DNA from 4 places in the Arthrobacter sp. FW306-1B-G06A genome. Region 3 is predicted to be linked to each of the others. Evidence: riboswitches for the same ligand, from Rfam matches in the RefSeq annotation. Region 3 holds a riboswitch; each other region holds the start of a gene.
What was found. A riboswitch is a leader RNA that binds a small molecule or an ion and turns the genes downstream of it on or off. The one in region 3 is predicted to bind thiamine pyrophosphate.

Region 1 (7,881 bases), on a different contig from region 3:
GCAGTTCCAACTTCGGCATTTTGTGCAAAGGCAATGGATTCCAAGGCCTGGGCCCAGGGCTCGGCCTTCATGACCATGCCCGCACCGCCACCATACGGAGTGTCGTCCACGGTGCGGTGTTTGTCGGTGGTGAAGGCCCTCAAGTCATGGACATTGACCTCCAAGAGCCCATCCTGGCGGGCCTTGCCTATGAGGGAAAGCTCAAGCGGCGCCAGGTACTCGGGAAAGATGCTGACGACATCAATGCGCATTTAGGCGTCATCCTTGGTTTCAGCGTCGTCCTCTTCCGTATCGGTGCCGGAAGCATCAGTGTTCAGTTCGAAGAGCCCCGGCGGAGGCGTGAGCAACACGTAGCCGTCTTCGACGTTGACCTCGGGCACGATCTCTTCGACGAAGGGCACCAGGATTTCCTTGCCGTCAATGTCTTCAATGACCAGCAGGTCCTGGACCGGCATGGTGTTGAGCGCGGTCACCTTACCTACGGTCTGCGAGCCGACGCGGACCTCAAGGCCGACGAGCTCATGCTCGTACCAGCCTTCGTCGTCGTCCTCTTCCAGCTCTTCGGTCTCGATGAACAGCTTCGCGCCGCGGATTTCCTCCGCCTGGTTGCGCGTGGAGATCTCTTCGAAACCGAGCAATAGGATGTCCTTGTTCCACCGGGCGCTGCTGATGGTCAAGGGGCCGGCCTTCGCGGGCTCCACCACAAATTCGGTGCCCGGGACGAAACGATCGCCAGGGGCATCGGTGAGCACCTGGACAGTGACTTCGCCGCGGATTCCGTGGGGCTTGCCGATTCGGGCAACCTGGAGCTGCATGGGGTTCCTCTGATTTCTTCGCTGGGCCCGGATGAGGGACCCACGGCTGGGTTTGCTCGTAAAACAATCCGGCCCCTCCACCATAATCTGGTGAAGGGGCCGGATTTAAGACAAGTATTGCTGAGCGCGTTACCGGCGACGGTCGGTGTCGACGACGTCGACCCGCACCTGCTCGCCGCCCGCCAATGCCGCAATCACAGTGCGCAAAGCGCGTGCGGTGCGACCCTGGCGACCGATCACCCGTCCGAGGTCGTCCTGGTGAACGCGCACCTCGAGGGATTCCCCGCGGCGGTTGTTCTTGGCACTGACCTTGACGTCCTCAGGGCTGTCAACGATCCCGCGGACCAAGTGCTCGAGCGCTTCTGCCAGCAACTTACTCAGCCTCGGTGGTCTCTGCTTCAGCGTCAGCGGGAGCTTCAGTTGCTTCCGACTGCTTGGCCTTCTTGGTGATGGCTTCCGGAATGATGACGGAACCCTTCTCCGGTGCAACGAAAGCAGGCTTGGCGACCTTGGTCTTCAGCGTGCCTTCCTGGCCCGGGAGGCCCTTGAACTTCTGCCAGTCACCGGTGATCTTGAGGATCGCGGCAACCTGCTCGGTCGGCTGGGCGCCGACGGACAGCCAGTACTGTGCACGCTCGGAGACAACCTCGATGTACGAGGGCTCTTCGGTGGGGTGGTACTTGCCGATTTCTTCAATCGCACGGCCATCGCGCTTGGCGCGGGAGTCCATGACGACGATGCGGTAGTACGGTGCGCGCATCTTACCGAAGCGCTTAAGGCGAATCTTTACGGCCACTTTTGTGGTCACTCCTGTTTCTGAAACGGGGTTGAGCCCGTCGTTCTGCACCCGTGGGGCGGGCCATACTTGAGGGTTCCAAGGACAAGATGCACACACGGAGAGAGGGGCCGCGCGGATCGAGTACCTGTCCATTGTGCCAGATGGCGGACAGTATTTCGAACGTGCGGTCCGTGCGGCGGGTTTTCTGCGGGGTTACTGCTCAGCGGACCAGACGTAGAGACCGCCCCGTTCGGCCTTTTCGACGTCGCTCGCGAGGGCCGCCAACTGCTGGACGTACAGGCGGGCCTGTTGGGCATCAAAGGGCATGTCCTCTTGGGCCGCCCAGCGTTCGGCGACGTCGTCGAGGACGTTTCCTTCGCCTTCGGTCTCGTAGCTGAGGAGCTCAGACAGGGCACGAACCATCGCTTCGGGGACGCCCAGCAAGGCGTCGCTGGTGACGTCCACCAAAGCAAGCTCATAGTCGGCCCCGCCTGCGTGCACGGCCGTGCCCGCGAGGTCTCCGAGCTGTTCTACTTCGAAATCGCTGATTCCCGGGATCCGCACCGCGGCGCCGGATACGTCACTGCCCTTCTCCAGGGCGGCGGCCCTCTTGAGTGCTTCATCGTGGGTGGCAACAAAGATTTCAGCAAAGCCCATGGAAAGTACTCTCATTCAGTCGTGCCAACGGAGCTGCGGCGCAGCGGCCGAGATGCGCCACGCCGTCGGATCAAGCGTAGCGGACCGCGACCCGCAGCCGGTTGCGCCACGGGTCCTCGAAGCGGAGCTCCTGGCCCGTGTGGTGCGAGGCGATGCCCGCTACCTTGAGGCGATCGGCGAGCGCGCCGACGTCGTTTCCTGACGGCACTTCGATGACCACCTCGCCGAGGCCGAGGGTGTCCTTGCGCGGGCCTGCACCGCGGCTGTTCCACACGTTCATGGCCATGTGGTGGTGGTAGCCGCCCGCGGAGACAAACAGGGCCTGCCCGTGCCAGCCGGCGGTCTGCTCGAAGCCGAGGGTGTCGACGTAGAAATCATGGGCGGTCTTCACGTCGCCCACCTGGAGGTGGACGTGCCCGACGCCGGCGCCCGCCCCATGCTGGCCCGTCACGGCCGCTTCACTCAGGTGCTGCTGGAGGTAGCGCTGCGGCGGGAGCGGCAAGCTGTCCATCACGACCGAGCTGCCGTTCCACTCCCAGCCTTCACGGGGCTTGTCGTAGTAGAGTTCGATGCCGTTGCCCTCCGGGTCGGTGAAGTAGAAGGCTTCGCTGACCAAGTGGTCGGCACTGCCGACGAAGGCGTGGGGTTCGTACTGCGCGGCGGAGGCAACAGTTGCGGCGAGCGAGGGCTGATCCTCGAAAAGCAGCGCCGTGTGGAAGAGTCCGGCCTCTCCGCGGCCCGGGATCTGGAGACCAGCGGCCGGCGCGAGGTGCACCAACGGCTTGCCTAGCCGGCCGAAGTAGAGCCCGCCGTCCTGTTCGGCGACAACGTCCAGCCCCAGCGCCCGCTGGTAGTAGTCGCCCATGAGCTTCATGTCCCCCACTTTGAGCATGACAGTGCCCATGGTGAGTTCGGCAGGAAGGAGATCCTGGCTGGATGTGATGGTCATGTGAAACTCCCGGCTTTTTGTGGCGCCGCCCTTCGGCAACCTCTATGTATCTAAATTACTTGAAGCTTCAATTTATTCCTAATGCCCGGCGCTTCCTGAAATGTGTCCCCTCAGAACGGTGCATCGTGGCTGCAGCATGATCTCAAGGGACGCTCGGGGATCCTTTGCGTAGAGCACGACGTCTGCGCTGGCGCCTTCGCTGATGCCGTCGGCACCCAACCACTCACGGGCGGACCAGCAGGCAGCATCGAGGGCGGCGGCCGCCGGAAGACCCGCCCGCTGGAGTTCCAGGATCTCCTCGCCGATCCGGCCGTGTTTGATGACGCTTCCGGCGTCGGTTCCGGCGTACACCCGCACTCCGGCGTCGAACGCCTCAAGGACCCGCTCATGCCGGCCCTCCCACAACGCGATCATGTGGGCGGCGTAGCGCGGAAATTTGGTTTCAGCCTGCTTCGCGATGGCCGGAAACGTCGCAATGTTGATGAGCGTGGGGACAATCGGCACATCCTGGTCCAGCAGCCGGGGAATGTGGTGGGGCAATAATCCGGTGGCGTGCTCGATGCAGTCGATCCCGGCGTCGAGCATGTCATCGATTGTCCCTTCGGCGAAGCAATGGGCGGTCACCCGCGCCCCCTCGTCGTGTGCGGCCGCGACGGCGTCCTTGACGACGGCGGCCGGAAAGGACGGGCCGAGATCCCCGGCGGAGCGGTCGATCCAGTCCCCCACGATCTTGACCCAGCCGTCTCCGGACCGCGCCTGCTTGCGGACTGCCTCCATCAGATCCTCCGGCTCCACCTCTTCGGCCAGCCCGGGGATGTACCGCCGTTGCCTCGCGATGTGCCTGCCCGCGCGGATGATCCTCGGCATGTCCGCCCGGCGTTGCAGCCAGCGCGTGTCGCTTGCGGATCCGGCATCGCGGATCAAGAGGGTCCCGGCATTCCGGTCCGCAGTCGCCTGCAGGCGGGCAGTCTCCTCGTCGACAGCTCCGCCCTTGCCCAAGCCAACGTGGCAATGCGCGTCGACCAGGCCGGGAAGCACCCAACCGTCCAGGACGACGTCGGGCTTCGCAAGGGGCCGGACGAAGGTCAGCCGTCCGTCGACCGACCAGAGGCCGCGCCGTTCCTCCTCCGGCCCGGTGAGGACGGCGCCGCTGAATTCGATGATTTCCGCCATGATTCCACCCTAGTTCCCGGGGGCTTCGCCGGCGCGGTCACATCTGTCACAAGCGCTGGCAGCTGTGGTAGCTTCGTCTACGACCACACGGGGGCCCTTGCAAGGGCTGAGATCGGGCTGATGCAGCCTGCGACCGTTGAACCTGTCCGGGTAATGCCGGCGAAGGAAGTGAGTAATCCTTTGAGCACCAAAGAAACACAGCTGAGCCCTACCCAAAAGGGATCGGACCACGATGTGACCCAATCCCTCAAGTCGCATTCCCTCGCGTTCCTGGAGGATGCCGACACGGGAATCCGGGTTCCAGTGACGGAAATCGCCCTCGAACCGTCCCCCAACGGCGAGGCCAACGCCCCGTTCCAGGTGTACCGGACCGCCGGACCCGGGAGTGATCCCGTAGTGGGCCTCGAACCGTTCCGCAGCGAGTGGATCGAAGCCCGCGGCGACACTGAGGCCTACAGCGGCCGCGAACGGAACCTGCTCGACGACGGCAAGTCGGCCGTGCGCCGCGGCGCCGCCTCCGCGGAGTGGAAGGGGGCACAGCCGGTGCCCCGCCGCGCCGTCGACGGCAAGACCGTGACACAGATGCATTACGCGAAACAGGGCATCGTCACGCCCGAAATGCAGTTCGTGGCACTTCGCGAAAACTGCGATGTGGAACTCGTCCGCAGCGAGGTCGCTGCCGGCCGGGCCATCATCCCCAACAACATCAACCACCCCGAATCCGAACCGATGATCATCGGCAAGGCGTTCCTGGTGAAGATCAACGCCAATATCGGCAACTCGGCCGTCACCAGCTCCATCGCCGAAGAAGTGGACAAGTTGCAGTGGGCAACGCAATGGGGCGCCGACACCGTCATGGACCTGTCCACGGGCGATGACATCCACACCACCCGCGAATGGATCATTCGTAACTCCCCCGTACCGATCGGCACGGTACCCATCTACCAGGCCCTCGAGAAGGTCAACGGCGAAGCCAACAAGCTCACGTGGGAAATCTTCCGCGACACCGTCATTGAGCAGTGCGAGCAGGGCGTGGACTACATGACCATCCACGCCGGCGTGTTGCTGCGGTACGTGCCGCTCACCGCGAACCGCGTGACGGGCATCGTTTCCCGTGGCGGCTCCATCATGGCGGGCTGGTGCCTGGCCCACCACGAGGAAAACTTCCTCTACACCCACTTCGACGAGCTCTGCGAAATCTTCGCCAAGTACGACGTCGCGTTCTCGCTGGGTGATGGACTGCGCCCGGGCGCGACGGCGGACGCGAACGACGCCGCGCAGTTCGCCGAGCTGGACACCTTGGCCGAGCTCACGAAGCGCGCGTGGCAGTACGACGTGCAGGTCATGGTCGAAGGCCCCGGACACATCCCGTTCCACTTGGTGCGGGAGAACGTGGAGCGCCAGCAGGAGCTGTGTGACGGCGCGCCGTTCTACACGCTGGGCCCCCTTGTCACCGACGTCGCCCCGGGCTACGACCACATCACCTCCGCCATCGGCGCGACGGAGATCGCACGCTACGGAACCGCGATGCTTTGCTACGTCACCCCGAAGGAACATCTGGGCCTGCCCAACAAGGACGACGTCAAGACCGGCGTGATCACGTACAAAATCGCCGCCCACGCCGCTGACCTGGCCAAGGGACACCCCGGCGCCCACGAACGCGACGATGCGCTGTCCAAGGCCCGCTTCGAGTTCCGCTGGCGTGACCAGTTCGCGCTGTCGTTGGATCCGGTCACGGCCGAATCCTTCCACGACGAGACACTCCCGGCAGAACCGGCCAAGACGGCGCACTTCTGCTCCATGTGCGGACCAAAATTCTGCTCCATGCGCATTAGCCAGGACATCCGCGACGAATACGGCTCAGCCGATTCCCAAGCGGCCATCGCGGAAATGTATAGCGGCATGCGCGAAAAGAGCGAGGAGTTCCTGGCATCAGGGGGCAAGGTCTACTTGCCCGAGCTTGAGGTTCCCGCAGGAAAACGTGAGGCGGCGTCAGGAAACCTGAACTGATCAGGAAGCCTGGACTGATCCTGCGCGGCTGGCATCCGCAATGAAGGAGCGGATGATCCGGTCTCCTTCAACTGAGTCATGAGGCCGGTGTCCTCCAGCCGCAACGCGGTGGAGGGCGCCGGTTTCCTGCAAGTACCCGGCGATCTCTTCGTAGAGGGGTTCCCAACCACCGGTCAGCACAAGCGTGGGAACTCCCGGCACAATGTGCAGGGGCGCTTCCCACGGCGGAGCCTGGAGCCGCAGGCGTCGCGCGGTTCGCCGGGCCTCCGGGGTGCTGAGGACAGCCGCCTCGGAAGAAAACGCCCTGCGGACGAATTCGCGTTGGTAATCGTCATCGCTGAGTTCGTGCCGGATCCGGAACAACGGCTCCATCAATGTCCGGTACGCCGCGGTGGCGGGTAATTCAGCTGTCAAGGAAAGACAAGCCGGTTCCACCAGCACGAGGGAGCGGACCAGGTCCGGCCGCTCCACCGCGGCCAACATGGCGGAAATCGCGCCTTGCGAGTGCGCGACCACATGGCCCCCACGCGCGGGGCCGGGGGCCGATGCGGCCTCCCGAGCTCCGAGGCACTCGAGGATAATCTCCACATCGGCTGCAACATCGGATTCCAAAGGCTCGGTCTGCGCATCAAAGCCGTGGCGTTTCAGGAACAGTGCATCGTACGCCAGGGCCATGCCATGCTGTTTCGGCCACGCCGCAGCGCCGAATGTGCCTGCTCCATGGACGAACACGACGCGCTGCTTTTGCATCCCCCCAGCCTATGGCACGGGGCTGACAACCCAACTCACTAGCAGTTGTTGTCGTTCTGGGGCGTCAAAACGACACCTACTGCTAGCCAGTTGGGTGGGACGGCTACTTGCCGAGGAACTTGTCGAAGCCCTTGGGCAGGTTCAGCTGTGAGGGGTCGAAGTCGCCGGAAGGCTGGCCGAATGCCGCGCCGGTGCGGACGGCGTTCGCCCGCTTGTTCTCGGCGTCGCGCAGTTCCTGGGCAGCCTTGGCGGGGTTTCCGGAACGGGCCTTCTTCTTGGGCGCGTTCTTGCTTGCCTTGCGGGAACCGCCACCGAGGCCGGGCATGCCAGGCATCCCGGGCATGCCGCCCCCCTGGGCCAGCTTCTTCATCATCTTCTGGGCCTGCGCAAAACGCTCCAGGAGGCCGTTGACTTCGGAGACGTGCACACCGGAACCACGGGCGATGCGGGCCCGACGGGAGCCGTTGATGATCTTCGGAGCCAGACGCTCGTGCGGGGTCATGGAGCGGACAATCGCCTCCACTCGATCGATTTCCCGCTCGTCGAACTGCTCCAGCTGCTGGCGGATGTTCTGCGCACCCGGCATCATCATGAGCATTTTCTTCATGGAGCCCATGTTGCGGATCTGCTGCATCTGGGCGAGGAAGTCGTCCAGGGTGAAGTCTTCCTGGTCGGCGAACTTCTTCGCCATCCGGGCCGCTTCATCCTTGTCCCAGTTCTTCTCGGCCTGTTCGATCAGGGTGAGAACG
Region 2 (7,881 bases), on a different contig from region 3:
TCCAGCTCTTGCTCGATGATCGCAAGATCGGTGAGCGGGTCCCTGTCCGCTTCCAAGGTTCCGCAGTCCAGCACGTGCACCAGCGCGGCGCAACGCTCTACGTGGCGCAGGAAGTTGTGGCCGAGGCCCTTGCCCTCGCTGGCGCCCTCGATCAGCCCGGGAACGTCGGCGATGGTGAACCGGACGTCACCGGCCTGGACCACGCCAAGGTTGGGGATCAGGGTGGTAAACGGGTAGTCGGCGATCTTGGGCCGCGCCGCGGACATCGCCGCGACAAGGCTCGACTTGCCCGCGGAGGGGAAGCCAACCAGCGCGATGTCTGCGATGGACTTCAGTTCCAGGACGATGTCGCTGGACTCGCCTTCAATACCGAGGAGGGCGAAACCGGGCGCCCTGCGCTTCTGCGAAGACAACGAAGAGTTACCAAGGCCGCCCATGCCGCCTGCGGCGGCGACGAACTCGGTGCCTTCGCCGACGAGGTCAGCAAGGACGACGCCGTCCTTGGTCTTGACCACCGTGCCGTCCGGGACGGGAAGGACGAGGGTTTCACCGTTCTTGCCGCCCCGCCAGTCGCCCATGCCCGGGCCGCCGTTGGTTGCGTGGCGGTGCGGTGCGTGGTGGTAATCAAGCAGGGTGGTGGTTTGGGCATCGACGCGCAGGATGACGTCGCCGCCGTTGCCGCCGTTGCCGCCGTCGGGTCCACCGAGGGGCTTGAACTTCTCGCGCTTAACAGAAACACAGCCGTGGCCGCCTGTTCCGCCGGATACGTGAAGTACTACCCGGTCTACGAAGGTCGCCACGTGTTTCTCCTCTATGTGGAAATTACTGCTTGAAATGCGTGTTGCGCCGCTGTTGCGCGGCCGCCCGCCCTAGTAAATTCTAGTGCGGTTAAAAAGACAGGTGGAGCGGGCCATACGGCCCGCTCCACCCGTTCAGAACGTGTTATTACTCTGCAGCTGCAGCAGCAACGATGTTCACTACGCGACGGCCACGGCGAGTACCGAACTCAACCGCGCCTGCCTGCAGGGCGAACAGGGTGTCGTCGCCACCGCGGCCGACACCGGCGCCCGGGTGGAAGTGGGTGCCGCGCTGGCGGACGATGATCTCGCCTGCGGAAACGACCTGGCCACCGAAGCGCTTCACGCCGAGGTACTGGGCGTTGGAGTCACGACCGTTGCGAGTGGAGCTCGCGCCTTTTTTATGTGCCATTTGAAATGCCTGCCTTTAAATTCTGGGGAATCTGTTGAAAACCTGAACAGCAACCAGTGGTTACTTGATACCGGTGATCTTGATCTTGGTCAGTTCTTGACGGTGACCCTGGCGCTTCTTGTAGCCGGTCTTGTTCTTGAACTTCTGGATGACGATCTTCGGACCACGGAGGTCTTCGAGGATCTCAGCCGTAACCTTGACCTTGGCCAGATCCGCAGCTGCGGAGGTGACCTTGTCACCGTCCACCAGGAGCAGTGCGGGCAGCTCAAGGGTGCTGCCGGCTCCACCGGGGACGCGGTTCAGGGTTACGTAGTCTCCAACGGAAACCTTTTCTTGGCGGCCGCCTGCGCGGACAATCGCGTACACCACTTGGGCACTCACTTCTCTCGACGTTTATTACTAAATTTGCGTGCGGAACCCCGATCCAAAAACGGGCCTGGTTCACGCTGTGCCTCAACGCCGTGGACTCCGGTACGGAATCCATGAGTCATCCCTCGAATAGTTCTAAATGAAAGGTCAGTTCCAAATGAACGGTTTCTAGGGGCATAACCCAAGTGTTGGCGTAAGCACCGAAGATCTAGATTACGCTAGTTTCGCCTTCGGCTGCAAATGAGGCCAGGTCCGGAGGCTGCCACGTGATGGCTGCCACAGACTGGCTATGCCGCCATCCGGTACCGTGCCCGTCCACCTTACCCTGCCGGCCGTGAAAAGCTCGGATCCTCACGCCGACACGCTGCAACGCCTGCGGGGACGGGCCCCGTTCCGGTGCCTCCTCCCCGGAAGACCGGCTCAGCCGTGCAACCTTGGAGCATCGAAGAACGCCGTTTCATAGCGGCAGGATTGGGCAAACGCCTCCATCATCGCTGTGCGCTCTGCGGGCGACGCAACCTGCGCGGCGGCATCCGTGATGTCGATCGCCTTGCGGGTGGCCTCCGCGAACGCCTCGTCCGCGTAGGTGCGCAGCCAATCCGCATAGGGGTGCTTGTCCGATGCTCCGGCCTCGACAAACCCATGGTGGAGCCGCTGTCCCACCTCGGCGTACAACCAGTAGCAAGGCAACACGGCAGCAACCAGCACCGCATAGCTTCCCGACGCCGATGCCGCCAGCAAGTGGTCCACGTAGGCCTTGGTGACCGGGCCCAGCTCTCCGCTCACCTGGCGTCCACTGAGCCAATTCCGGTGCAGCTCGGATTCGACTTCAAGGCACATCTGCGAGCCGCGGGCCCAGAACAGCTGTTCGGTTTCACTCGGAGCGAGGGCGCTTGCCCGCGCCAGGACCCTGGAATAGCCGTTGAGATAGATGGCATCCTGGGACAGATAGTAGCTGAAATTCGCTTCGCTGAGACCACCGGATTGCAAGTGCTGGATGAAGTCCAAGCCATAAATGGCTGCCAGTTCCGTTTGGGCGGCGTCCCACATCCGGACGGCGAAGTCCCCCGGTTGAAGGGCCTGCTGGAGCGCGTGGAAATGATGGATCGGCCCGTTGCCCTTCCCTACTTCCAGCACCTCGGACCGGGTCAGCGCCTCCTGGAGCCAGGGCTTGACGACACGCAAAGCAGACTCCCAATCGCCGAGCCGCGCCTTGGCCGTCGCCATCGCCGACGACAGGGAACATCCCGTCCCATGGCTATTGCGGGTCTCCACCCGTTGGCCGGCGAATTCCACCACGTCCTGGCTCAGGACTCCCCCGGTATTGACCAGGGCATCGGGGCAGCCGGCTCCCTGCAGATGGCCCCCCTTCACCAGGACGGTGTTTCCGCAGCTAGCGGCCAGGCGTTTGCCTTGCTCCAACGCCGATGCCCAATCAGTGGCAACAGGCTCGCCAAGCAGCATGGCCAATTCCGGAAGGTTGGGGGTCACCAGGTCTGCGAGGGGCAGCAGTTCCCGCAGTGCGGTTTCAGCGGACTCCGCGAGGAGCCTGTCGCCGCTGGTCGCGATCATCACTGGATCCAGGACGACGACGGAGGGGCGCGCCTTGCCGAGCCAGCGGCGGACTTCGTGGATGACCGCCGCGTCCCCGAGCATGCCGATCTTGACGGCATCAACCGTGATGTCGTCGCTAATGGCGTCCAATTGCTGGCGCAGGAACTCCACGGGAGGCACATGGACGCCAGTGACGCCCTGTGTGTTTTGTACAGTGAGCGCCGTGATGACGGCCATGCCGTAGCCGCCGTTGGCCGCAATGCTCTTCAGGTCTGCCTGGATCCCGGCACCACCTGAGGGGTCCGAGCCGGCGATGCTGAGGACCCTGGGGATGGGGCGCTGGATGGCCTTGAGCGGGTAGACAGATGATTGCGCCGAAACAGTCATGCGAGACATCCCTTCGCCGGTGCTAACCGGACAGGTTCAACGGGTCTGGTCTCAGCCGGCTCGGTGCGCGGCACCCCGTGTCAGTCCCCCAGCTTAACCCTGATCACGCCTCGCCCGCTGAAATCGCCCATTGCAACCGGACTGCCAGGGTCGGCGGATTGGCCCACAACGCCGAAACCCCGGCGGTTTCCACAGGAGCGGAAACGGCCGGGGCTTAGGCACGGTACTGCGTTCAGAGTTCGGACTTCGGCACACCGACGCCGAGGATGATCGGTTCCGCTGCCGCCGTCGGCTTCGTCGGGGCGGCGTCTGCTGCCTTGGCCTCGTGCGCGGCCCCACCGGAAGCAGCCGCGGCAACCTCGTGGTGCTCCACGTTGGTGGCGTTGGCGGCACCCTGGGCCCGGCTGGCGCTACGGTTGCGTCGGCCTCGGCGTCCACGCGAACCCGAGTCCGGGGATTCACCGCTTGCAACGGCTGCGGGGGCCCCTGCGGGGGTTTCCTTGGCTGACGTTGACGTCGTGGGGGTGTCCGGAGCTTCTCCGAGGCCTGCGAATGCCTGTGCCAATAGGTCCAGGCTCATGGCAGGTGTGCCACTTGCAGCCTCCTCTTCGTGATGGACGAAAGGCAACGCAACTTCCTCGCCGCCGAATCGCAGCACAGGCTTCGAACGTTCCTCGCCACTCGAAGCAGCGGCCGGAGCCTGGACCGGGGCCGCTGGGGCCTGGACCGGGGCTACTTCCGCTGCGTGCCCGTCGGCGAGCAATTCCGCCGCGTGGTGGAGCTCGTCGTCGTGCAGGTGGGCAGCGTGGGCTGCAGCCGCGATGGTGGCAAGGGCTGCACGGGTGGCTGCCTGCCGGTTCGGGTCGGTGGATTCCACAGTGTGGACCGGCACCGAAGGGGTGACGGGCAGTTCAGTGGTCCCCGGCCCCGTGCCGCGGCCGCGGCGACGCTTGCGCTGCTCGGGGCGGACGGCTGGCTGTGACTCCGTGCGCGGGTGGTGGTGTTCAGCTGCCACGACGTTGGCCCGACGGTGCTCCACGGGCTCGTCGTGCGTGACGATTCCGCGCCCTGCGCACGTCTCGCACTGCTCGCCGAAGACCTCCAGCAGGCCGGTGCCCATGCGCTTGCGGGTCATCTGGACCAATCCAAGCGAGGTCACCTCGGCGACCTGGTGCTTGGTACGGTCCCGGCCGAGGCACTCGACCAGGCGGCGCAACACGAGATCGCGGTTGGATTCCAGGACCATGTCGATGAAGTCGATGACGATGATTCCACCGATGTCGCGCAAGCGGAGCTGGCGGACCACTTCCTCGGCAGCCTCAAGGTTGTTCTTGGTGACGGTCTCCTCGAGGTTGCCGCCGCTGCCGGTGAACTTCCCGGTGTTGACGTCGACAACCGTCATGGCCTCCGTGCGGTCGATCACGAGCGAACCACCGGAGGGCAGGAAGACCTTGCGCTCCAAGGCCTTGTGGATCTGTTCGTCCACGCGCCATGCCGAGAAAATGTCCTGGTCCGAGGTCCACTTCTCAAGGCGTCCCACCAGGTCCGGCGCCACGTACGTGACGTAGGCCTCGATGGTGTCCCAGGCTTCATCGCCGGAGACGATGAGCTTGGAGAAGTCCTCGTTGAAGACGTCACGGACAACCTTGATGGTGAGGTCCGGTTCGCCGTACAACAGTTCCGGAGCCAGGATCTTGGTGGACGTGGACTGGCTTTCAATGCCTTCCCACTGGGCGCGCAAGCGGTTGATATCGTGCGTCAGCTCTTCCTCGGAAGCACCCTCGGCGGCGGTGCGGACAATAACGCCCGCGTTCTCCGGGAGGCGGTCCTTGAGGATTTTCTTCAGGCGGTTGCGCTCGACGTCGGGCAGCTTGCGGGAAATTCCCGTCATTGACCCGCCCGGTACGTACACAAGGTAGCGGCCGGGAAGTGAAATCTGGCTCGTCAGGCGTGCGCCCTTGTGGCCCACCGGGTCCTTGGTGACCTGGACCAGCACGGAGTCGCCTGACTTCAGGGCGTTCTCGATGCGGCGCGGTTTGCCTTCCAGGGTGACGGCATCCCAGTTGACTTCACCGGCGTACAGTACGGCGTTGCGGCCGCGCCCGATGTCTACGAATGCGGCTTCCATCGACGGCAGCACGTTCTGGACCTTGCCCAGGTAAACGTTGCCGATGAGGGAATCCTGCTGTGTCTTGGACACGAAATGCTCCGCGAGCACGCCGTCTTCGAGGACACCGATCTGGATCCTGTCGTCGCGCTGGCGAACGATCATCTGGCGGTCGACGGACTCACGGCGGGCCAGGAATTCGGCTTCGGTGATGACCTGGCGGCGGCGGCCGGTCTCGCGGGATTCGCGGCGGCGCTGCTTCTTTGCTTCAAGTCGGGTGGAGCCCTTGACGCTCGTGACTCGGTCGGAGCCGCTGGTGGACTCAACGTGCGCGCGGGGAGCGCGGACGCGGGTCACCGTGTTGGGGGGATCGTCGTCTCCGCCGCCCGTCAGTTCCAGGTCCTGATCGCCGCGACGACGGCGCCGGCGACGGCGGGAGGTCACGCCTTCTTCGAGGGCCTCCTCGGTACCGGCTTCTGCCTCGTCCTCGGATTCCGCAGAGGTTTCTTCTCCCGCGTCATCACGCTCGGTGCCCCGGCGTCCGCGACGGCCACGGCTGCGACGCCGACGGCGGCTGCCGGCTTCGTCCAGTTCGTTCTCCTCGGAACCTTCCTCAGCTTCGGCCCGCGGTTCCTCGTCGACGACGGCCGGACGGACAACGGCGTTCAAGTCAGGTGCCTGGAAGATCATGGACGTGACGGAGGCAGGTTCCAGGAACAGCGACGCGATCGGACTTGCGGCTTCGGCGTCGACGGCCGGCTCCCCGGTGGTTTCCTCGGGCGCGGGCTCCTCGGCCGGCGGCTCCACAGTGGTTTCCCCGGGCGACGCAACGTCGGCAGCCGGTGTTTCAACCGGGGCTTCTTCGGCAACGGGCTCGGCGCTCTTTGCCCTCGTCGTACGACGCCGGCGGACCGGTTTTTCGGGGGCGGCTTCGGCCTCTGGTGCTATTTCAGGTACGACGGCGGCAGCAGCCTCCGGTGCCTCGCCACCTTCCGTGGACGCTTCTTCAGCGAAACCCGGCAGCGGCTCGGAGGTTTCGACCTTCTTTCGAGCCCTGGTGCGCCGGAGGGAAGCCTTGGGCGTTTCCGCGTCGCTCGCTTCGGCGATAGGCTCGGCGGCGGTTGCGGCAGCTCCGGCGTCGGGGGCTTCATCCGCGGCGGCCGTCTTCGGTGCAGCCTTGCGGCGGGTGCGGGTGACCTTTTTGGGTGCTTCGGTGGTCTCGGTGGACGCCGCATCTTCGGCGGCGGCTACAACTTGCTCGTTATCCATATGTGGCAACACTCCTGCCCTTGCGCAACCGCCACATCCGGTGCCCAGAGGGGCAATATTGTCAAAACCCGCAGGCGTTGACAGAAGTCAGTAGTAGTCTTTCCGGTTCGCACCAGCATGGGGGTGCGGCATCCACGGAAAGCCGGCTTCGCTCCAAACCCGTTGTTCTAATGCCACAACCAGGTGCCGTCCATGGTCACTGCGGCCCTGCCGGGGATCATTGGATCCTGGGCATGCCCTGCAAATGATTGGCGGTCTTGGGAACAAGATACCGGACCGGATTCCGCATGTGGATCGGCTTCCGGCCATGTTCATTCTCTCACACGCCCGCACTCCCGGCAGGAAGCATGCCCTGAAAGCTTCCGTGCCGCCGCCTTTGCTGGACGCGTCCTCCAGCCTCCGCGGCTAGAATCCTCCCAAGAGCAGTCCCCGGTCCTGCGCCGGGCCATCCAGAAAAGGACAGCCAACCATGCCGAGCCCCGCCAGCCCGAACCTGGCCAATAACGATGCCCCCTCCCTCATGCAGGAGGGAACCGGCAAGCACACCGACGACGCAGCCATGCCGCGCATGGTCCGCGACCGCCCCTTTGCCTGGCTCTTGCTCGCCACCGGCGCCATCGCGTGGCTTGCGTCCGGCGCACTCGTGCTGGAAAAGCTGCAGGTTCTCATGGACCCCAACCACATAACGGCCTGCGACCTCAATCCGTGGGTGTCCTGTGGCAGCGTCATGAAAACACCGCAGAGTTCGGTTTTCGGTTTCCCCAACATGTTCATCGGGATTGTCGCCTTCGCCGTGATCATCACCACCGCCATGGCGATCTTTGCCGGGGCCAAGTTCGCCCGCTGGTATTGGATCGGACTGCAGACGGGCGTCACACTGGGGTTCATCTTCATCGTCTGGCTCTGGTCCCAGGCCCTGTATGTCATTCATATCCTGTGCCCGTTCTGCATGGTGGTGTGGGCATGCATGATCCCGCTCTTCGTCT
Region 3 (7,881 bases):
GCCCTCGGGACACCACTGGCCATTACCTTGGTGGTGGGCGGGGTGGTCACGAGCCTCTTGACCTTGCTGGCCATTGCCCGCGTCTGGAACCGCGCATTCTGGCGGAAGCCCGAGGACGCTGACTACCCGGCCGCCGTCCTCAAGGACACGGCGGCCGTCGGCCTGCTTCCGAGGACCATGGTGGGGCCAACCGCCGCGCTGGTGGTCTTTGGCGTGGCGCTGACAGTCTTCGCCGGTCCGCTGTTCCAATTGGCCGGCAACTCCGCGGAACAGATGCTGGACCGAACGGCGTATATCCATTCCGTGCTCGGCGAGAATGCCAAAGTCCCGGGCATCGCTGCGCCGGGTGCGTCGACCCCACTGCAGGGGGTTGGCAAGTGAGCCGCAAGCGGATTTCGTTCCGCACCGAGTTGCCCCTGCTGGTCTGGCTGGTGGTCGTGTGGGGTGCGCTCTGGCGGGACTTCAGCCCCGGCAACCTGGTATTCGGTGCGCTGATCGCCGTGGTGGTAGCCAGGGTCTTCTACTTGCCTCCAGTGGAGCTCAGCGGACGATTCAACGTGCTGCGCGCCATTCCTTTCGCCGTCGTGTTCCTTGGCAAAGTGGTGGCCGCGAGCTTCCAGGTCATGTACCTCGCGGTCTTCCGCGGGCCCTTGGTAACCAACGCCGTCGTCGCTGTTCCCCTCCGTAGCCATTCCGACCTCATGGTGACCGCAACAGGGCACGTGATTTCGCTGATTCCGGGTTCCTTGGTGGTGGAGGTGGACCGCTCGACGTCCACGCTCTATATCCATGGGCTCAATGTCCGCAACGATGTGGACACCGCCAAGCTGCGCAAGGAAGTCCAAGACACGGAGGCCTCGCTGATCCGGATCATGGGTACCCAGGCGGAAATGGACGCACTCCAGGCCGAAGGCTGGCCTGCAACGAGGGGAGCTCGCTCGTGAAAGACATCGTGCTGATCGTCACGGCGGTGATCCTTAGCCTCGCCGCCGCCGGCGCGATCTACAGGATCGCCGTCGGGCCGTCCCTGCTGGACCGGGTGCTCGCCTCGGACGTGCTGCTCGCCATACTGGGTGCTGCGCTGGCCATCGACATGGCCGTCAACAGGCACCTCAACAACCTCGTGCTGCTCGTCGCGCTGACGCTGATCGGTTTCATCGGATCGGTGACGGTGGCGCGCTTCGTGGCCGACCGGAGAGGACAGGTCAATGACTCCTGACGCCACCGGAGCGGATGCCGTCATCGATGCCGTCACCGCGGTGCTGCTGATTGTCGGTGCGGTGATGTCATTGGGCGCGGCGATCGGCCTGTTGCGCTTCCCGGACCTGATGAGCCGCATGCACGCAGCTACCAAGCCGCAAGTGCTCGGGCTGTTCCTCGTCTTGGCGGCCATCGGGCTGCAGATGCGCGAATGGTGGGTGTGGCCGATCCTGGCCGTCGCTTGGATCTTCCAATTGCTGACGGTGCCGGTGTCCGCACACATGGTGGGCCGCGCAGGCTACCGGACCAAGCACCTGCACCCCGAGTTGCTGAGCATCGACGAACTCGAGGCCGTGGTGCTGCGGGCCGCCGGTCAACGGGCAGCGGAGAAAGCCCAAGCCGACCCGACAACTCCCCACAGCGGGAACGGTGGGAGCCCAGGCCCTCACGGCGCCAACGGCGGGCCGTCAGCCTAGACGATGTCCTGTGTCTTCGAGAAACGCGAGATGGCGCGCTGGGTACTGCGGCTTGCGAAAACCTGGATGACGGCGCTGACAGTCGCCGAAATCAGGGCGAAGGTCAGTGCAGAGCGCAGGCTTGCCTCCATATCATCGTGACCCTTGGGAGGTTTCTTGCCGGTGGACTTTTCCCACAGCGCATTGACGAGCTTGGTGCCGACAAAGCCAGCGCCGATGCTCACGCCGGTGCCGAGCAGTTTGATGAGGAGGTTCATTCCGGGACTCCTTGCGGGTGGAAACAGGACCGTCCCCAGCCTAACCCCACTTCAGGGCAGTTCCGGAGCAACGGATGGAGCTTGGCGCCTCTGCCGGAAGAACTCCTCCAAGGCCCCGGGCTTTGGACGGACAGGCACGATGTCACGGTCCTCGCCCAGTATCGCTTCCACTGTGCCGAGGGCGAGGAGCTCATCCAGCAGCGCCAGCGTGGGCGGCATGAGCTTGAGTGTTCCGGCGACTTCGGCGTCCAGGATTCCGCGGACGGGCATCCACAAGGACGATGACGCTTCCGTTGTTTGGTGCCTTGGCTCGGCACCGGAAAGCGGGCAGGCAAGGTAGAAGTATGTGTCGAAGCGCTTGGGCTGGTCTGCCGGGGTGACCCAGTTGGCCCACGGGCGGAGGGTGGCGGCGTCAAGCTTCAGCCCGGCCTCTTCGAACACCTCACGCTGCGCGGCCGCCAGCACCCGGCCGGCGTTGAACCTGGCGGAGGCAGGCTCGACGGCGATGCTGCTCCGGTGCCATGCAGCGGCGTGCTGCTCGACGACGTCGTCCGCGAAGTCCCAGCCGGAGCTGTCCACCTGGTCCACCCGGCCCCCGGGGAAGACCACCATGCCCGCGGCGAAATCCATCGTGGACACCCGGTGCTGGACGAACACCTCCAAAGCCTGCGCCGCATCTTCAGAGCCCCCGGGAACCGCGGCATCCCGGACCAGGATCACGCTTGCGGCGAGCCTCGGTTCCGCCACCGTGGTGCTGTTCGCTTCGCCATTGCCTGCCAAGACCGCTCCTTTGCCCGCTCTGCCGCGTCACATTCTGCTGGATCATTGTCCCAGTTTCTGCGGCCGCCCGCGCCATTCCGGGCCGGCCTGCGCTCACCCGGCGAGTGATCCAGCAGAATCCGTCGTCCCCGCGTGTTTGTGACCGTTCCGCGGACGCCAACACAGCGCCCGCAACCCCGCCAAGGTGTAAACTGAACCACGCCCAAAAGGGTGGATTGATAACGACAGGGGAGCGCCGCCGTCGGGCACGCAGCAATGCGGCACGGAGGACGGGCGCTGAGAGTGCGGACAGCCGCAGACCCTCGAACCTGATCCGGCTAGTACCGGCGCAAGGGAGTCGAGTTCTCATAGTGTCCGGACCGGCGCGGCGGAAGCCGCTCGCAGGCAACCGGGAACACTTTCCCCTCCTGTTCCTCAGGAGGACAAAATGACTGGTATTTCTGCAAGGCCGGGCCTCACCAAGCCTGGTTACAACTGGCGCGTCGTGGACATCGTCGTGGCGGCACTCATCTCGATCGCCGGTGGCGTGATCTTCTGGGCATGGGACCAGATGGCTTTGGTTGCCACGCCTATGTCCGCCGGCTACCCTCCGCTGGGCGGCCTGATCGCCGGCGGCTGGATGATTCCGGCAGTCTTGGGCATGCTCATCGTCCGCAAGCCCGGTGCGGCAATTTTCTGCGAAACAGTGGCCGCCACGAGTGAGCTCATCATGGGTTCCCAGTACGGCACCACGGTGCTGATCTCGGGCCTGCTCCAGGGCCTCGGTGCGGAACTCATTTTCCTGGCCTTCATGTACAAGAAGTTCAACCTGCCGGTGTCCCTGCTGGCCGGTGCCGGTGCGGGCCTGTTCTGCGGCCTGAACGACTCCTTCTTGCCGTGGGGCTGGAACATCGCCTACGAGCCGGTCGACAAGCTCGCGTACATCGTGTTCTGCACGATCTCCGGGGCCGTCATTGCCGGTGCCCTGTCCTGGATCGCTACCCGCGGCCTGGCCAGGACCGGTGTCCTGAGCGCGTTCGCGTCACGCAAGGCCGCCTCGGAGCCCGTCTTTTCCTGATGCCCAGTCCTGATTCCGGCACCTCTGCCGTGGTGCGACCCGCCGCCATTTCCGCGCAGGGCTGGGGCTGGCGGCACGCCGGCCGCACCACGCAGGCCATCCACGCCCTGGACCTGGACATCCGTCCGGGCGAGCGCGTCCTGCTGCTTGGCCCCTCGGGCGCAGGCAAGTCGACGTTCCTCCATGCCCTGGCGGGCGTGCTGGGCGAGGAAGGCGACGACGCCGACGAGACCGGCTCGTTGCTGGTTGACGGCGTTTCCCCGAAGGCCCAGCGGGGCCGTGCCGGACTCATGCAACAGGACCCCGAAACCCAGGTGGTGCTTTCCCGCCTGGGCGACGACGTCGCGTTCGGCGCCGAGAACCTTTGCGTGCCGCGGGACGAGATTTGGAAGCGGGTCCATGAAGCGCTCGACGACGTCGGGCTGCTGCGGAGTGCCGGTGGCAGTGCCAGCGGCAACTTTTCGCTCGACCACCCGACGTCGGCCCTCTCGGGCGGGCAGAAACAGCGCCTTGCGCTCGCCGGCATACTGGCAATGCGGCCCGGCTTGATCCTCCTGGACGAGCCGACCGCCAACCTTGACCCGGCCGGCGTCTTGGAAGTGCGCGATGCCGTGGGCCGCTGCCTGGACAAGACCGGCGCCACCTTGGTGGTGGTGGAACACCGGGTATCGGTCTGGAAAGACCTCGTGGACCGGATTGTGGTGCTTCAGCCGGGCAGTTCCTCCTCCGCGGGAGGTTCGACGCCGGCGGTGCTTCTGGACGGCGACCCGGACACGGTTCTGGCGCAAGCAAGGGACATGCTCACTGCTGCGGGCGTCTGGGTGCCTGGTTACGTGCCGGCCACCCGCCCACGTTCGGGAACAGGCGCCGGACCGGCGGCCGACTCCGGGGCGGGGAGCTCCCGGAATGGGGGCGAGTTGCTGCTCGCCACCCAGGAGCTTGCGGTGTCCCGCGAACGGACACGGCGCCGGGGGTTCAAAACGATCGCCCCGCGTCCTGTGCAGTCCGGACTCGACGCCGAAGTGTTTGCCGGGCGGGCACTGACCATCACCGGTCCCAATGGCGCCGGAAAATCGACCTTCGCTTTGACCCTCGCGGGGCTGTTGGCGCCGATATCCGGGGCGGTGACTGCCGCCGTCGGGCTCAGCGACGGCGCGGGCCCCGACCCGTTCAAGTGGAAGGCCCAGCAGCTGATCTCCCGCATCGGGACTGTGTTCCAAGAGCCCGAGCACCAGTTCGTCACCGGCCGCGTCCTCGATGAGCTCATGTTCGGCCCCAAGCATCTTGGCCATGGCGAGGAACGGGTGGACGAGTTGCTGGAACGGCTGCGCTTGGGGCATCTCGTGGACGCCAATCCGTACACGCTCTCCGGGGGCGAAAAACGGCGGCTATCCGTGGCGACGGTGCTCGCCGCGCACCCCCGCGTCCTGGTGCTGGACGAACCCACTTTCGGCCAGGACGCGAACACGTGGGCTGAGCTTGCGTCGTTCCTGTCCGAACTGCTCGACGCCGGCACCTCCGTGGTTTCCGTGACCCACGACCAGGAATTCAGCTCCGTCCTGGGCGGCGCCGAGATGCGGCTCGAGCCTGCATTCCAAGGCGGCGCCCGGCAGGAAGCAGGTGCGGCATGAGGGACGCCCTGACCCTGCGCGGCAACAACGCCCTCCTGACACGCGCCAATCCGCTGGCCAAGTTCGTGTCGGTCTTCCTGATCACCCTGGTGTTGGCGTTGTCCATCGACTTGGTGTCAGCCTCGACCGCGCTCCTCGGCGAATTGGCGTTGTTCCCCCTCGCGGGGCTCACCGTGCGCTTGCTCTGGCAGCGCGGCTGGCCCTTGATTATCGCGGCCGCGCTCGGAGGTTGGAGCACCGCGATCCTGTCGGCGGACAGCGGAAGGATACTGCTCGACGTCGGGATCTGGTCCATTAGCGAAGGCTCGCTTCAGCTTGGACTCGGCTTCATGCTGCGGGGTCTTGCCATAGCGCTGCCTGCCATTCTCCTGATGAGTTGCACCGATCCCACCGATCTCGCCGATGCCCTGGCGCAAAAGGCGAAACTGCCGCACCGTTTTGTCTTGGGTACCCTGGCGGCCCTGCGGCTCGTGGGACTCATGGCGGAGGAGTGGCAGACCATCGGCATGGCACGGCGCGCGCGGGGTGTCGGCTCGCACGGAAGTCCGCCGCAACGGTTCAAGGCCATGCTTGGCCAAAGCTTTGGTCTGCTGGTGCAAGCGATCCGACGGGCGTCCCGCTTGGCGGTAACCATGGAGGCGCGCGGCTTCGGCGGCGGACGACGGACCTGGGCGCGCGAATCCACCTACAGCCGCCTGGACGTCTGGGTTCTGGGCGGCGGGCTGGTCATCGCTGCCGCGGCCGTACTCGCGGCCCAATGGGCAGGGACCTGGCACTTCGTCTGGCTGAAGCAGCCCAACTAGCTCGCAGTTGTTGTCGTTTTGACGCTTCAAAACGACAACAACTGCGAGCTACTTGGGTATTTGCGGGCGGGCCGCCATCCGGCAGCCCCGGGCACGCGACGGCGGCCGTTGCGACTTACTTATCGCACGAGACGACTATTCTCGGGCTGAATCAGCGGGTTGCGTCGCAGAATCTCCAATTCTTAGACCATCTGTGATATTTATTGATCATGACGCAACCGACTGCCGAACATGTAGGTCTCCTCCTTCGCGACGCCCGCGGCGAAAAGGGCTGGACACAGGGACAGCTCGCCTCGGAACTGGGCACCAGCCAAAGCGCCATTGCCCGCATGGAACAAGGCAAGCAGAACCTTAGCCTGCGCATGATCGAGCGCCTCGAGTCGATCTTCGGACGAACCATCGTCAAGGTCGGCAAACGGCAGATGACCCACCTGCGCGTGGAGGGCGGACGTACGCTCTCCGGCTCGGTGGACGTCAACAGCAGTAAGAATGCCGGCGTCGCACTGCTTTGCGCGAGCCTCATCAACCGCGGCACCACCACCTTGCGACGGCTCGCCCGGATCGAAGAAGTCAACCGGATTGTCGAGGTATTGACCTCCATCGGCGTCGAATGCACCTGGCTGAACGGCAACGATCTGCGCATCCGCCGCCCGGAAAGGCTGGACCTCGCCTCCATGGACGTGGAAGCCGCACGCCGCACCCGCAGCGTCATCATGCTGCTCGGCCCGCTCCTCGATGAGGCTGCCTCGTACCAGCTGCCCTACGCCGGCGGTTGCGATCTCGGGACCCGGACCGTGGAACCGCACATGCAGGCATTGCGGCAGTTCGGACTCTCCGTGGAAGCCAAATCAGGCTTCTATTCAGTGCAGGCCCCGCCGGCCGACGGCGAGCACCGCACCTTCGTGCTCACGGAGCGCGGTGACACCGTAACGGAGAACGCCATCATGGCCGCCGCACACCGCAGCGGTACCACGGTGATCCGCAATGCCAGCCCCAATTACATGGTGCAGGACCTTTGCTTCTACCTGCAGGGGCTCGGCGTGGTCATCGACGGCATCGGGACAACCACCCTGAAGATCACTGGGCGCCCGGCGATCGACGTCGACATTGAGTACTTCCCGTCCGAAGACCCGATCGAGGCCATGAGCCTGATCACCGCGGGCATCGTGACCAACTCGGAGGTCACCATCTGCAGGGTCCCCATCGAGTTCATGGAGATCGAACTTGCCACGCTCGAGCAGATGGGCCAACAGCTCGACATCTCCGGCGAGTACTTTGCGCGCAACGGACGGACGCGCTTGGTGGATGTCACCACCAAGCCATCACGGTTGCGCGCTCCGGAGGACAAGATCCATCCGATGCCGTTCCCGGGTCTAAACATCGACAACTTGCCGTTCTTCGCGGTCATCGCCGGCAACGCCGAAGGCCAGACCATGATCCACGACTGGGTCTACGAAAACCGGGCCATCTACCTGACCGAACTCAACAAACTCGGCGCCCAGGTTCAACTGCTCGATCCGCACCGCATCTACGTCAATGGCCCCACCAAGTGGCGTGGCGCGGAAGTCGGATGCCCCCCGGCACTGCGACCCGCAGCTTGCCTGTTGTTGGCCATGCTGGCGGCCCGCGGCACGTCCGAGTTGCGCAACATCTACGTGATTGAGCGCGGATACGAGG
Region 4 (7,881 bases), on a different contig from region 3:
GCCGTCTTCGCCTGGCCGTAAGCCTTCCATTTGTCGTAGCCGTTCTCGAAGTTGAGGTCCTCGAAACGGATGGGCGAGAGTTTGTGCCCCGTGGAGGACAAGGACACGACGCGGGCCGAGCCGGCAGCTGCCAACGCGGGCCACAACGTGTTGAGAAGCGTGAAATGGCCCAAGTGGTTGGTGGCGAATTGCGATTCCCAGCCCGGACCCACACGTTGTTCCGGGCTGGCCATGATCGCCGCGTTGTTGATCAGGATGTCCAGCGTTGGGTTCGATTCCAGGAAGCGTGCCGCAAAATCCTTCACTGCTTGCTGATCGGAGAGATCCAGGCCCTCCACGGTCACTTTCGCCAGGCCGGCCGCGTCGAGGACCTCCTTGGCATGTTCGGGACGCCGGGCGGGAACCGTGACCCGGGCGCCAGCGGAGGACAACGCCCTCACCGTCTCCAGGCCGAGCCCGGAATAGCCGCCCGTGACAATTGCCGTCTTACCGTGAAGGTCCAACCCCGCCACAACGTCAGATGCCGTGGAGCCATGGCCGAAGCCCGATCCGATGGGATATTGCGGTGTGGTCATGGATTCCTCGCTCATATCGGGACCTTTCGTGTTCACGGGCGTTGTGGGGTCAGTAAACCGGCTTGTTTGGCTCGACGTCGTGCACCCACGCCAGGATCCCGCCGTCGAGGTGGCTCACGCGTGTGTAGCCGGCACGCTGTGCAGCCGCGAGCACAGCCGCGGAACGGGTACCTCCCTTGCAGTGGAAGACGATCTCTTTGTCCTGCGGGAGTTCCGTCCAGGCCTCTCCCGCCAGGATGCGTCCCTGCGGGATGAGCACCGAACCGTCGATGCTCACAATCTCGTGTTCACCGATCTCGCGGACATCCACCAGTTCGAAGTCGCGTTCCCCCGCTGCGCGGGCTTCGAGCATTCCGGAAAGTTCAGTGGCCGTGACGGTCGGAACCGAGTCGCTTGCGGGCGCAGGGGTGATGCCACAGAAAGCCTCATAATCGGTCAATTCGGTGATCGGCTCGGCCTCCGGGTCTTTCGAAACCTTGATTTCGCGCCAGCTGCCGCCGAGCGCGTCGAAGAGCGCCACGCGCCCCAGCATGGAGCGCCCGACGCCGGTGATCAGCTTGACTGCCTCGGTCACCATGAGCGAGCCGACAGCGGCGCACAGCATGCCGAACACGCCGCCTTCGCCGCAGGACGGGACCGAGCCGGCGGGAGGGGCCTCCGGGTAGAGATCGCGGTAGCTGGGTCCGTGCTTCTCCCAGAACACACTGACCTGGCCGTCGAAGCGGAAAATGGATCCCCAGACGTACGGTTTGCCGAGAATCGCGGCAGCATCGTTGACCAGGTACCGGGTGGCGAAGTTGTCCGCGCCGTCCAGGATGAGGTCGTAGCCCGAGAAAATCTCCAAAGCGTTGGAGGAGTCCAAGCGCACGTTGTGCAGCTGCACGCTGACGAGCGGGTTGAGTTCCTTGATGGCGTCACGCGCCGATTCGATTTTCGGCCGTCCCACATCGCCCACGCGGTGGATGATCTGACGTTGCAGGTTGCTGAGGTCGACGTCGTCGTCGTCCACGATTCCGAGCGTCCCCACCCCGGCGGCGGCGAGGTAGAGCAACGCCGGAGAGCCCAGTCCGCCGGCTCCGATCACGAGGACTTTGGCATTCTTGAGCCGACGCTGACCGGCCGCTCCGATTTCGGGAATAATGAGGTGGCGCGAGTAGCGTTCCACCTCTTCGGTGGTCAGTCCCGCGGCCGGTTCCACGAGTGGCGGCAGCGAAGACGGCAACGTTTGGGCAGCAAAAGTAGTGGCCATACTTCAAAGTATCCCCGCAGGTGCCGCCCGGTCATATTACTGCGCAGTATTGTGGTCATAACTGCAAGGGGAAAGGCGGCAGACAAGTGGCCGAGAGTGCACGTATCAAACAAGAGGCGCAGGTCAGGCAAGATCGGACCGGTACGCCCCGTTCGGCCAGGTTGCCACGCGATGAGCGCCGGGCCCAGCTCTTGAATGCCGCCTTGGAAGTTTTCGTTGCCAACGGCTTCCACGGTGCGGCGATGGACGAAATCGCCGAGACCGCCCATGTCAGCAAGCCGGTGCTGTACCAACACTTCCCGTCGAAACGGGAGCTCTACATGGCCCTCCTCGACAGCCACCTGGCCACGCTCACGGACCAGATGCTCACGGCGCTGAATTCGACGTCGGACAACAAGGAGCGCGTCCAGGCCGTCATGCGCGCCTACTACCGTTTCATCGCGGGCGATGACCAAGCCCACCGGCTCGTCTTCGAATCCGATCTCATCAATGACCCGGACGTCAGCTCCCGGCTGGAGACTTTCAACCGCACCTTCGCCGACGCCGTCGCCAAGGTCATCGCCGAAGACACCAAGCTGCCCCCGCTGGAGGCCCAGCTGCTGGGCCGGGGCCTGGCGGGAATGGCGCAGGTCAGCGCGCGGTATTGGCTCGAAACCGACGGCGATTTGGACCTCGATGTCGCCAGCGACCTGATCTACCGTTTAGCTTGGCGCGGAATCAGTCGCTTCCCGAAAGAGTCCTAGACTACAAATAGAGGACTGAGTATTTTTTTGATTGGCTGGGAGGCCCCGCTGTGGAAGTAAAGATCGGCATTCAGAATGTTGGCCGTGAGATCGCGCTTGAGTCCGCTCTCGACGCCGAGGCTGTTGCCAAGATCGTGAGCGAGGCCATTGCCAACGGCACGGACCTGCGCCTGACCGACGAAAAGGGCCGCCAGGTCATCGTTCCCGGCAATGTCCTCGGATACGTGGAGATCGGCGCCGAAGAAGTACGCCGGGTCGGCTTCGGCGCCCTCTAAGCAACAGGCAAGAACACCAGCGAGCCAGGAGTCCGCATGCTCTCACTTGTCATCGTGGCGCTAGCCACCATCGCTTCAGGCTTCATTGTCTGGGGAACTGACAAACACCGTGGAACGTACGGAATCACCCTGCCCGCCGGCGTTTCGGTCGCCGTCGCCATGCTGAGTTGGATGATCTTCATCCAACTTGGCTTTGGCTACCAGCCTGGCGTGACGTGGATCCCGTGGGTCCTGCCCATCATTCTGGGGACCGTGGCGGCCGCCGTGGCGTCCCACTTCCTGGGCCGCCATCGGAAGCGGCACGACACCGCCCAGCTGACCGCGGCGCTGAGGCTCTAACCAGCGCTGCGGCTCTAGCTGCAGATCCGGCTCATGGCGTGGCTTCCGGTTTGGCAACTGCCCCGGCTTCCGCGGCCGCTTCGCTGACGCTCTTAGCCGCCCGGACGTCGCGCTGCGCTACCTCGCTCCCGGCATCGTGGGACGTGTAGCGGATGAACACCCGGTGGTAGCGCCAGTCCAGGTCCGGGTGGTGGTTCTGCTGTTCGGCAATGCGCCCGACGGCGGCAATCAACTCGAGTGCGGCAGCCGACGTCGGGCACTTGTAGGCGGTGACGAGGGCGCCCTGGCGATACCGCCAGTCCGGCAGCTCCGCCAGGGCGTCGTCAATAGCGGACCTGGAAAGAATGTCGTCCTTGCCGGCCATTCGGGGCTCCTTCACAGACGCGGAATCTTCGCAGGAATCCCCGGAGCGGCCAGCGTCGGCCGCTAGAGGAACTCGGCCCGGCCTTCCATGGCCGAGGAGGCCAGGGCGTGTTCCCTGCGCGGGATGCGGCCCGCCTGCTTCGCCAGCCTACCGGCGATGACCGCGTGTTTGAAGGCCTCGCCCATCTGCACCGGATTCTGCGCGCGGGTCACCGCGGTGGCCAGCAGCACGGCGTCGCAGCCGAGCTCCATGGCCAGTGCGGCGTCGGACGCGGTGCCGATGCCGGCGTCGAGCACTACCGGCACCGAAGCGCGGGACACAATCAGCTCGATGTTGTGGGGATTCAGGATGCCCAGGCCGGTGCCGATAGGCGCGCCCAACGGCATCACCGCAGTTGCCCCGAGGTTCTCCAGGCGAAGCGCAAGTACGGGGTCGTCGTTGGTGTAGGCGAAGACCTTGAAGCCGCGGTCCACCAGCTTCTCCGTCGCATCCACCAACTCCACGGCGTCAGGCAGCAGCGTCTGTTCGTCGGCGATGACCTCGAGCTTCACCCAATCCGTTTCCAATGCCTCCCGGGCTAGCTCGGCTGTCATGACGGCATCCTTGGCGGTAAAACAGCCGGCGGTGTTGGGCAGGACACGGATGCCGTGGTCTACGAGCAATTGGAACAGCGAACCGGTTTCCGTCGGTGAGTACCGCCGCATGGCGACGGTAGTGAGTTCGGTGCCGGAAGCCAGCAAGGCTGCCCCGAGGCCGTCGAGGCTCGGAGCTCCGCCGGTTCCCATGATGAGGCGCGAGCCGAACTCAACACCGTCGATCACCAGGGCATCGGTTCGGGTGCCTGCTTCGTGAGTGCTTGCTGTGGTCATGGTTCAGCCTCCCTGTACTGCGGTAACGATTTCGAGTTCATCGCCCTCTGCGAGCGCGGTAGCAGCCCACTGGCTGCGCGGCACCACTTCGGAATTGCGTGCGACGGCGACGCCGATCTTGCGTCCGTCGGCCGCTTGGCCGCTGGAATCCACAACGCGTCCGGTGATGTGGCTGACAAGGGTGGTGACGGAAGCGTCGTCGCTCAGCGTGTGGTCTGCGCCGTTCAATTTGATGTTCATGCGTGGTCCTTCAGAAGGGGATTTAAGGTATCGGCCGATGGGCCGTCTGCGGAAGCCCTTGCTGCTGAGTGCGGGCGGGAGAAGCGGTCCGGGCGGAATTTGTTCCACCGGGGATCGGCGGTGCCATCCATGAGTCCAACGCAGATTTTCGCCGCTGCCGGAGTGAGGAGCACGCCATGGCGGAAGAAGCCGCTGGCCACGATGAGGCCGGGCACGGTTCCTTCCCGACCTTCGACGCGGCCCAGCAGCGGTGCGTTGTCCGGGGTGCCCGGACGGGCCCGGGCAGTTGCTTCGAGGAGTTCCAGCTCGGCAACGGCCGGAACCAATACCTGGGCGTCGCGGAGCAATTGGTAGACGCCGCCGGCTGACACCGGGTTGGCCGCTCCCCCGGACGACGACAATCCGTCCTCACGTTGCGTCGCGCCGATCACCACGGTCCCGTCATCGCGGGGAACGATGTAGACGGGCACTCCGCGCACCATTCCACGGACCGTGGCGGTGACCAGCGGTTGCAGGTGGGCCGGGACGCGCAGCCGCAGTATGTCGCCGTAGACGGGACGCAACGGGAGCGACAATCCATCCGGCAGTCCTTTTACGCGGGCGGCATCGAGTCCGTTGGCTACCACCGTTTCCGTGGCAAGCACTTCGATGCCTGAGCCGAGCACGGCCCCGACGGCGCGCCCGTCCTCCCACAGGAGGCCCGCCGCAGTGTCCCGGACCGCGAAACCGTCCTCGGCCCCCGGAATCCAACTGGAGCTACCGGGCTCGTGGTCTGCCAAAGCGCCTAGAATCGCGGCCGAAAGCCGGCGAGGATCCACTTGGTGGTCGCCCGGGATGTCGAAGGCACAGGAAATCTGCGGGCTCAAGAGCGGCTCACGCTCCCGTGCTTCGCGCAACGGCACGGATTCCACCACCAGGCCATGGGCCAGCTGGACGTCCCGAAGATCGGCGAGCGCCCGGCGGTCCGCTGCGTCCGCACCCACGGCGAGGGTCGGCGTCGTCCGGTAACCCGTGCTGCGTCCGGTTCGTGAGCCGGTCACATTGTGTTCGAAGTCCGGCCACAACGCCGACGATTCGAGCATGAGCTCCAGGAGGTCCTCTTCCTGGTAGTGCAGTTCACTGACTGGTGCCAACATCCCCGCCGCCGCGAAAGTAGCGCCGCTGGCCGGCGCGGGATCGATCAGGGCAACCGAGCGGCCCGACCTTCGGGCTTCCCATGCAATGCCCAGGCCAATGACGCCGCCCCCGATCACCGCCACGTCTGCACGCAGGGGCCCGTGCTGGGTGTTTACTTCGTCCATGGAGTCCTTCCCTACGCCGGTACTAGCCGGATCAGGTCAAGCGGTCGGCGCTGAAGCCCTCTCAGCCGCGCGGCGATTGTGACTGCCGCCGCGGCTCCCGCGGTACCAGCCCAGTTTAGAGGAACTACTCTGTTTCCATGACCCCGCACGATGTCCACACCACCGCCCGCCTGTACCTCTGCACCGACGCCCGCACGCAACAGGGTGATTTTGAGCAGTTTGTCGATGCCGCATTCGAAGGCGGCGTGGACATCATCCAGCTGCGCGACAAGACCATTGAAGCGGCCGAGGAACTGGAACTCCTGGAGATCCTGCAATCCGTGGCGCAGCGTCACGGGCGCCTCTGGGCAGTCAACGACCGCGCGGACGTAGCGTCCCTCGCCGGCGCACCGGTGTTCCATATCGGCCAAAAGGACATTTCGCTGCACTCGGCCCGGAAGCTGCTCCACGACCCCACCATCATCGGCCTCTCCACGCACACGCCGGAGCAGATTGACGCAGCCGTCGCCGCGTCGCCTGGCCGGAGCGGCTTGGACTACTTCTGCGTCGGGCCTGTGTGGGCCACGCCCACCAAGCCTGGACGCTCCGCCGTCGGGCTCGATCTGGTGAAGTACGCTGCCGATGCGGTGAAGCAGGCAGACGAAGAGACCGTCGGCGGCGTAGTGCTTCCTTGGTTTGCGATCGGCGGCATCGATCTCAGCAACGTGGAAGACGTAGTGAGGGCCGGCGCCAGCCGCATTGTTGTGGTCCGCGCCATCACCGAGGCCGGGGATCCGACGGCGGCAGCCCAGGCACTCCTGGCCGCACTGGACGCAGCGGCGGCCTAGCGAGACGCCGGGAGATTTTGGAGTTACCCTGACTTTCGTGTCACATCAGCGCATAGCCCCGAACGTCTCTGAAACGTCGAACCAGCTCGCGGAAGCACTGGCGGCGCTTCGGACCGAACTCGAGCTGCCCGCGGGTTATCCCGCTGAAGCACTGCGCGACGCGGAGGCCGCGGTTTCAGGACACAGGCTGCCGGCGCAGGACCTCACGGGCGTTCCGTTCATCACGATCGACCCGGCCTCTTCCACGGATCTCGACCAGGCCCTCTTCATTGAGCGGTCCGGGAATAGTTACAGGGTTCTCTACGCCATCTCCGATGTGCCCTCCTTTGTGCCACCGGGAGGAGCGCTCGACGCCGAGACCCGCCACCGGGGACAGACGTACTATGCGCCGGACGGCCGCATACCGCTGCACCCCGAGATCATCAGCGAGCACGCCGGAAGCCTGCTGGCGGGCCAGGACTGCGGAGCGTTCGTGTGGGACTTCGAACTCGATGCCGAAGCAGAGTTCCGCACCGTCTCAGTTCGCCGGGCAAGCGTACGCAGCCGCGCCAAGCTCAACTACAAGGGCGTCCAGTCCGCGATCGATTCCGGGACGGCTGATCCCGTCCTGCAGTTACTCAAGGAGGTCGGGCTCAAACGGGTGGAACTCGAACGCCGCCGCGGCGGAGCGAGCCTGAACATGCCTGAACAAGAAATCGTCCAACTGCCCGACGGCGGGGGGTACAGGATCGTCGCAGCTCCCTCGCTGCCCGTCGAGGACTGGAACGCCCAGATTTCGCTCATGACCGGGATGGCGGCGGCCCAGCTGATGCTAGACGGCAAGGTTGGAATCCTGCGCACCATGCCCGCTCCCGATGAGCGCTCGCTGCTCCATTTCAAACGGCAGGCCGGGGCGCTCGGCAGGCCTTGGACCGAGGGGACCAGCTACGGCGAGTACCTGCGGACCCTCGACGGCAAAGACCCCCGGCAATTGGCCATTCTCCATTCCGCGGGGCTGCTTTTCCGGGGCGCCGGCTACACGCCTTTCGACGGCGAAGTACCGGGCAGCGTCATGCAGTCAGCCATCGGCGCACCATATGCCCACACCACTGCGCCGTTG

Region 1: another riboswitch for thiamine pyrophosphate. It lies ahead of thiC (phosphomethylpyrimidine synthase ThiC); the one in region 3 lies ahead of AC3WJM_RS14980 (ECF transporter S component).
Region 2: another riboswitch for thiamine pyrophosphate. It lies ahead of thiD (bifunctional hydroxymethylpyrimidine kinase/phosphomethylpyrimidine kinase); the one in region 3 lies ahead of AC3WJM_RS14980 (ECF transporter S component).
Region 4: another riboswitch for thiamine pyrophosphate. It lies ahead of thiO (glycine oxidase ThiO); the one in region 3 lies ahead of AC3WJM_RS14980 (ECF transporter S component).

What each region holds. Positions count from the first base shown of each region.
Region 1 is NZ_JBYSXB010000016.1:72,852-80,732, reverse strand. Features, by position in the region: gene trmD (tRNA (guanosine(37)-N1)-methyltransferase TrmD) at 1-251, opposite strand, end outside; gene rimM (ribosome maturation factor RimM) at 252-815, opposite strand; gene AC3WJM_RS10440 (RNA-binding protein) at 945-1,187, opposite strand; gene rpsP (30S ribosomal protein S16) at 1,189-1,611, opposite strand; gene AC3WJM_RS10430 (hypothetical protein) at 1,807-2,250, opposite strand; gene AC3WJM_RS10425 (VOC family protein) at 2,321-3,199, opposite strand; gene AC3WJM_RS10420 (amidohydrolase family protein) at 3,278-4,372, opposite strand; TPP riboswitch at 4,450-4,557, shown strand; gene thiC (phosphomethylpyrimidine synthase ThiC) at 4,553-6,382, shown strand; gene AC3WJM_RS10410 (alpha/beta hydrolase) at 6,383-7,132, opposite strand; gene ffh (signal recognition particle protein) at 7,236-7,881, opposite strand, start outside.
Region 2 is NZ_JBYSXB010000026.1:57,794-65,674, reverse strand. Features, by position in the region: gene obgE (GTPase ObgE) at 1-800, opposite strand, end outside; gene rpmA (50S ribosomal protein L27) at 946-1,209, opposite strand; gene rplU (50S ribosomal protein L21) at 1,270-1,578, opposite strand; gene thiD (bifunctional hydroxymethylpyrimidine kinase/phosphomethylpyrimidine kinase) at 1,999-3,519, opposite strand; TPP riboswitch at 3,511-3,607, opposite strand; gene AC3WJM_RS14520 (Rne/Rng family ribonuclease) at 3,752-6,895, opposite strand; gene AC3WJM_RS14515 (vitamin K epoxide reductase family protein) at 7,416-7,881, shown strand, end outside.
Region 3 is NZ_JBYSXB010000028.1:12,747-20,627, forward strand. Features, by position in the region: gene AC3WJM_RS14950 (Na+/H+ antiporter subunit D) at 1-381, shown strand, start outside; gene AC3WJM_RS14955 (Na+/H+ antiporter subunit E) at 378-944, shown strand; gene AC3WJM_RS14960 (MrpF/PhaF family protein) at 941-1,219, shown strand; gene mnhG (monovalent cation/H(+) antiporter subunit G) at 1,209-1,676, shown strand; gene AC3WJM_RS14970 (DUF4235 domain-containing protein) at 1,673-1,933, opposite strand; gene AC3WJM_RS14975 (NUDIX hydrolase) at 1,985-2,713, opposite strand; TPP riboswitch at 2,930-3,066, shown strand; gene AC3WJM_RS14980 (ECF transporter S component) at 3,141-3,770, shown strand; gene AC3WJM_RS14985 (ABC transporter ATP-binding protein) at 3,770-5,401, shown strand; gene AC3WJM_RS14990 (energy-coupling factor transporter transmembrane component T family protein) at 5,398-6,204, shown strand; gene AC3WJM_RS14995 (UDP-N-acetylglucosamine 1-carboxyvinyltransferase) at 6,414-7,881, shown strand, end outside.
Region 4 is NZ_JBYSXB010000006.1:107,014-114,894, reverse strand. Features, by position in the region: gene AC3WJM_RS04995 (SDR family NAD(P)-dependent oxidoreductase) at 1-590, opposite strand, end outside; gene moeB (molybdopterin-synthase adenylyltransferase MoeB) at 625-1,824, opposite strand; gene AC3WJM_RS04985 (TetR/AcrR family transcriptional regulator) at 1,929-2,567, shown strand; gene AC3WJM_RS04980 (DUF3107 domain-containing protein) at 2,618-2,842, shown strand; gene AC3WJM_RS04975 (hypothetical protein) at 2,879-3,181, shown strand; gene AC3WJM_RS04970 (4a-hydroxytetrahydrobiopterin dehydratase) at 3,213-3,545, opposite strand; gene AC3WJM_RS04965 (thiazole synthase) at 3,608-4,414, opposite strand; gene thiS (sulfur carrier protein ThiS) at 4,418-4,654, opposite strand; gene thiO (glycine oxidase ThiO) at 4,651-5,955, opposite strand; TPP riboswitch at 5,947-6,066, opposite strand; gene thiE (thiamine phosphate synthase) at 6,093-6,782, shown strand; gene AC3WJM_RS04945 (RNB domain-containing ribonuclease) at 6,820-7,881, shown strand, end outside.